Regions from separate parts of the Paenibacillus sp. S33 genome, predicted to be linked through region 1. Evidence: riboswitches for the same ligand, from Rfam matches in the RefSeq annotation. Region 1 holds a riboswitch; the other holds the start of a gene.
The links. Region 1 has a riboswitch for FMN ahead of ribE (riboflavin synthase). Riboswitches for the same ligand answer to the same signal wherever they lie in the genome.
Positions count from the first base shown of each region.

Region 1 (3,161 bases):
AAGTCATCCGCAGGATATGCTGCGCAAAGCAGCCAAGGCTCAATGGTATGCGAACAACGTGGGTACGGCCTATGGTAAGATCCTGTGCGCCTGCCCGCTGAATTGGAAATCCGAAGACAGACTGGGCACCAGCATTGTGGGCGCTGCAGTCGAGTCTTGTTTCTTTCCTTTGTACGAAATAGAGCAAGGCAGTACGACGATTACGTACAATCCGGAAGACAAGGGAAAACGGATTCCAGCTGCTGAATGGTTGAAATTAATGGGTAAAACGAAGCATCTTCTCAAGGAGGAGGCTACGCTGGCTACCTTTGAGCAGGAGATTGAGCGTCGCTGGACTATCCTGAAAAAGAAACATGAAATTTCAGAGCTATAATTACGTTTTTTGCATAATCATCGATTAACATTGTTAGCCGCTGTTACTGTAGTGGTTCAATCAAGATTCTTTGCGTTTATTGCGCAAAGAATCTTTTTTGTCGTTTATGGGTTGAAGCATAAAAAAACAGGTAATGATTTCCGATATAGGAGTGGAGGCCTATAAGAGGCACGTTAAAAAGTTTTCTTCTGAATTTTAAGATGCAATGAGGTGCAGGTAATGATTAAGCTGAATACAGTTGAAATAATCGAAATTATAAAGAAGCAGATCCCTAAGGTTATGAACATCAAGCCAGTGGAGCTAAAGTTTACGGATGATTTTGGACGGGCTTCGTTGGCAGCGACAGAACACAAATTCACGCTGACGAACCAGCATTATTCTGCCAAGGTGATGGATTGCGTGTTAGAAACACAGGTACGCCCCATTTTAATGTGCGAAATTATTTATTTTCTGAAATGCGAGTTTATTGACGGACATGTTGATGTGCGACTGGATTATGAAGCATGTTCTGAGGAAGGACGGGGACCGGTTGCTTCAGCCGTAATTACCTTTGATCATGCAACAGAGTTGGGAGTCGAGGAACTGGCCGATCTGATTGACTTGGCGCTTCATATGAATGATAAAACCTGGTTTGAAGAACTCTCCAGCCAATATGTCAAAACCAAAGCAGGAGCTTCTATTAGATAACTTGCTTTTTTTAGAAGTCGGTGCTAATATACGTAACAAGTTTAATGTTAATTCAATTAAATAAGAGCAAGATCCTTCGGGGCGGGGCGAAATTCCCCACCGGCGGTGATGACATGTTTGTGGATCGTTTTTGTGAGAAACAGCATGGCTTAGTCCGTGACCCGGATGCTGAATGATCGGCAGAAGGTGGACCTGGTGCAAATCCGGGACCGACAGTATAGTCTGGATGGGAGAAGGATACGAAGCGCATGTGCATGACGTGACATGTGCCGATTTTTAGCATACTCAATTGTGCGTACGGCTTATTTCGTTGTAGGACAGCATCGGGCGATAGCTTGCTTAAGCTTTCTTTTTGATGGTGTTCAGAGCGTATTTGGTTGTATCCTCAGTCATGCTTTCTATTGGCAAACCTATGATTTCATGTCGTCTTAAGATGCATATGAACTGCGCTTGTATACTACAAATGTGACTCTCATCACCCCCATGACGGATTGAATCCGAACTGGGGGTTTTTTGCGCTTATAGCTGATGAATTAGGGATAAACTGAAATGTAGTGGAAAGGAGTGAAGGCATGTTTACCGGATTGGTCGAGGAAGTGGGTCGCATTCAAACTATTTCCAAAAGCGGTGAAGCGATGGTGCTGGGGATTTCGGGTTCCGTGGTGTTGGGCGATTTGAAAATAGGAGACAGTGTCTCAGTGAATGGCGTTTGCCTGACGGCGATACAGATCGGTACGAAAGACTTTAAGGTTGATGTGATGCCGGAAACCTTTCGCAGCAGTAATCTGAAAGAGTTGAGATCAGGCAGCCGAGTCAACCTGGAGCGAGCGATGGCGGCGAGCGGAAGGTTCGGAGGACATATCGTGCAAGGACATGTGGACGGGACGGGAACGATTCGCGGGGTAACATCAGATCAGAATGCAGTTGTGTTCGAAATTGAGCCTAAAAATCAAACATTATTTAAATATATTCTTCTCAAAGGGTCAATCACAATTGATGGTATCAGCCTCACAGTCGCACAGCGTACGAGAGATACCTTTGCCGTATCCATTATTCCCCACACCTTATCCGAAACGGCCTTACAAGCCAAACGTGAGGGAGATACCGTCAATATCGAATGCGATATTTTGGGCAAATATGTAGAACAGCTTTTAAATTACAGAGGTGCAGCGGAGGCGGAGAGAGTAGAAGAAGCTCCTCTCAGTTTGGACTATTTGGCGAAACACGGCTTTGCCTGATATTGAAGGGTAAGCCTGTTTAGGAGCATTCGTGGCACAAGACATAAGGAGGAAAGTGTTATGGATAGAGGTAGCCAAACAAGTGCAATGGCAAACGTCATAGAGCATGGCGAGTTGGAACATGACGAAGAGATTCGTTTGGATTCCATCGAAGAAGCGTTGGAGGACTTAAAAAACGGTAAAGTTGTTATTGTAGTGGATGATGAACAGCGCGAAAATGAAGGCGATTTTATCGCTTTGGCTGAAAAAGCGTCGCCTGAGGTCATTAATTTCATGATTACAGAAGGTCGCGGGTTGGTCTGTGTGCCAATTACACGACAAAGAGCCGAGGCCTTGGAATTGCATCCTATGGTAGAGCAAAATACAGATTTCCACGGTACTGCCTTTACGGTATCGGTAGATCATATGGAGACAACAACGGGTATTTCAGCGGCCGAGCGCTCCTTGACTGTACGCGCCTTGGCAGACGAAGCAGTTACAGGCAGTGATTTCCGCAAGCCTGGTCACATGTTCCCGCTGATTGCTCGCGATGGTGGTGTCTTGCAGCGTGCTGGTCACACTGAAGCGGCTGTTGATCTGGCCCGACTCAGTGGCTTCAAGCCTGCTGGGGTCATTTGCGAAATTATAAAGGAAGATGGCTCAATGGCCCGCCTGCCTGATCTGGCAGTGGTCGCCAAGCGACATCAATTGAAGCTGATCAGTATTCAGCATTTGGTGGACTACCGTCGTCGTTTGTCATTGTAAAAATACATCTTGGTTCCAAGTAATCTGAAGTATTGTCCGAAGTCCCTAAATAATTAAACTAAGAGAGGTTGATTAAACATGGCACGTTTTCTAGAAGGTAATCTCGTATCGAACGGTTT
Region 1 covers NZ_JBSIEZ010000001.1:3,251,707-3,254,867, reverse strand. The annotation lists gene ACWGXJ_RS15000 (thiamine pyrophosphate-dependent enzyme) at 1-373, shown strand, start outside; gene ACWGXJ_RS14995 (IDEAL domain-containing protein) at 593-1,060, shown strand; FMN riboswitch at 1,129-1,302, shown strand; gene ribE (riboflavin synthase) at 1,633-2,298, shown strand; gene ribB (3,4-dihydroxy-2-butanone-4-phosphate synthase) at 2,359-3,042, shown strand; gene ribH (6,7-dimethyl-8-ribityllumazine synthase) at 3,121-3,161, shown strand, end outside.

Region 2 (3,161 bases), 1.8 Mb from region 1:
AAAGGCTGTTCCAGCTCCAGCCACAATTTTATGATCAGAATCAACAATAATGAGTCCTCCGCGTTCACCTATCTTAACAGACTGCAGACTTTCACTCATTTTGTCCAGGTTCAAAGCCAGGGCAACAGCTCCTTGACCGTCCTCCAGCGTTTTTGATACATTAACCACTAAATTCCCTGTCGTGACGCTGACAGCTGGAACACTAACGGCTACTTTACCCTTTTCCTGCATCGCGTTTTTGTACCATTTTCTCTCCCTTGGATCATAATCAGCCTCCTTTTTTTTCGGCGTACGAATGTACTGTCCTTCCGCATTGCCGAGGAGCGCAGCATCTAACTCGGGATGAGCTTTGACGATGACATCCAACTTTTTCTGAAGGGCCTCTTCGTTGGAATCAATGGAATCAGATTGGATTTCAGTGGATAGCACGTCAACGTCTTTCATAATGGGCGATACATACTGATTGACATTGCTTCGGATCAGATACAGATTCGTGTACACGGCACCGCCCATTTGCTGACTGAGTTGCGTCGTAGCGCCCTGATAAGAAAAGTAACCGATAAGTACGCTCGGAATTAATAACACAGCTAAAAAAGATATTATTAATCTTGTCCTCATTAAATAAAACTGCTTGAGAAACCTGTTCCACCACGGAACTGTTTGTTTTGTTTTAGTCATAGCCCTTGCTCCTCTGTGTCTGATGATCACTACATTGTTTTATTCGACAGAAACCGACTAATTTTATAGATGTAATCTTTGAGAAACGAAGAATAATTACATGTTTTAGACACTTTTTCTGAAAGATGGGTCTAAAGAACTATATTTTATATGAATACGAATACATAAAAAAGCCAAATCGGAGATGCAAAAGCATCTTCACGATTTGGCTTGGGTGAGTCATGAAAGGGACGTTGAACAGTTAATTTTTTTGCTGACGTGAAATCATAAAGAGCGTAATCCAGATGAGCATAAAACCAGTCAATTGCGCTACAGTGACAATTTGCTGAAATGCGATCCAGTTAATCACGACACCAACCATGGGAAAGCTCAGTTCTGCCATCGTAGCATAAGACGCTTTGGTCGTACTTAAGCCTTTGTAATACAGCAGCAAGCTGAGAAGACCCGGAAGCAATGCCTGCAATAGCAGATTGATAATCACAGCTGCGCCCGCCCATGTACCGGCAGGCATATTCCATGGCGCATGCTCTACAGAGGTGAGGACAATCAGCAGAGGGAGCGCCACCATGAAGCGGAGGGAGGTTACTGTTTCATATTTCATTGAACGAAGCAAGTAACTTCCCATGACTGTCGAACCGCCCCACAGCACTGCTGCGCCGAGTGCAAGCAGACTACCAACCTGAACAAAATCACGAACATGTCCGAAGGGGAGCGACCAACCGAAGGTCAGAAGATACGTCCCGAACAGAGCGACGACAATTAATAATCCAAAATGACGCGGCAACATTTCCTTCAAAATAATACGGGCTAGAACAATAGCGACCAAGGGTTGAAGCTTCTGGAGTAAGAGTACAGCATTCAAATCACCATTGCTGAGTGCCATAGTGAAAATCACGCTGGCCAGAGCCGAGCCGCCCCACGAGACGAATAAAATAGCGAAAACTTGACGAAGCCGTACCGCTTTGAGTTCCTCACGATGCTTCCACAGCATCGGTGTCAGAGCGAGGAAGAGCAGCACATGCTCCATAAGTACAATTTGTGTTGAAGTAAATGACTTTAGCAAAATAATACGAAACAGCGGGTCTGCGCCCCACAAGGCTGCTCCAATTGCGACCAGCCAAAAACCGCTTTTCATGTGGGAGCTACGATCAAAACCTTTGGATGTTAGTACAGTAGAAGATTGACTCATACTCAATTAGCTCCTTGCGAATACAGGACCGGTGGCACAAAAACCCCCGTCCATGGCGAAAGGCCATGCAAGACGGGGGTTGATCAAATAAACTTGCCGCTTTATGCAAGTTAAATGAAGTTGCTGCAAAACTAATAACGCAGTATTCATCCACTTCGCGGCATGTTGATATTTCGATCTTCTTCCATCCGGACTTTACCGTCGGCTTTGGCATCTCACCAAATCAGTCCGTATCCTGTTGCCAGATACAGAGTCGCGGGCTTAGCTCCATGAGCCATACCGCCGGTTGGGAATCTCACCCTACCCCGAAGATCCTTATTCCGTTTTTTAATTTCTCCTATAGGATATACCTGTTTTAGAATGAAGTCCAGTGAAAAATGTGTGTATATCTAACAAGGATTTTCATCTTTTTTTTGAAAGCGCTCTACGAAATTACATATTACGAGGTAATATCCTTATACTCAATACGTCGAATCGCCGCATAAGCCACAAGCATTCCTAGTAGAGAGAAGCCAATTTGCACGGGGGCTATGGAGCTAAGTGTAGCGCCGTTATTATTGGAGAAAAGCAATGCTACAATCAGGATTGAGGTCACAATGGTGGTGGGTACAGAGTATCTTCGCATCCCCATATACAGCGGAACCAATCCCATAAAGCTGGTAGCAACGGCATTGATCAGCGTCCGTGCTGATTGTTGGCCCAGTATGGAAAGAGTAAGGTTATCCGGTACAATCAAGACAAACTGGTTGAGCAGATGAATAGCAGCCGTAATGATTATTTCCGAAATAATAATAGACAAGAATGTAAACAGCAGCACAACCAAGAGCTTGGCGATCATCAGCTTTTGACGGTGAATCGGATACATAAACAAGATCGTAATCGATTTGGATTTAAATTCTCCGACGATAAAGCGGCATAGCAAAACAGAGGAAAATACAATAAATGTTGCTCTCACAAAATTGTCTATTAGATCCAAGAGTTGAGTGTACTGTGTGAATTCGGGTATTCCTTCACTTTGACTGTCCAGCGCGATAATACAGAGCAGCCCAAGAATGCATGCATTGGCAATCAGTGCTGATCGGATATAACCCGCGAGATGAAATTTTTTCACCTCCAACTGCATCAATTTAAGCATGGAGATCACCTCCGTTTAACAGGCGCAAAAAGTAGTCTTCCAGCGTGCTGCTTTTCTGATGAATGGAATCCACCTCTATATCATTTAAAATGAGCGTTTTCGTAATTTGTTTCTGCGGTACATTTGAATCGTAAATACGTATACTCTGTTCATTGAGTA
Region 2 covers NZ_JBSIEZ010000001.1:1,437,369-1,440,529, forward strand. The annotation lists gene ACWGXJ_RS06680 (methyl-accepting chemotaxis protein) at 1-678, opposite strand, end outside; gene ACWGXJ_RS06685 (DMT family transporter) at 920-1,867, opposite strand; FMN riboswitch at 2,040-2,184, opposite strand; gene ACWGXJ_RS06690 (ABC transporter permease) at 2,307-3,002, opposite strand; gene ACWGXJ_RS06695 (ABC transporter ATP-binding protein) at 2,995-3,161, opposite strand, start outside.
Region 2: another riboswitch for FMN. It lies ahead of ACWGXJ_RS06685 (DMT family transporter); the one in region 1 lies ahead of ribE (riboflavin synthase).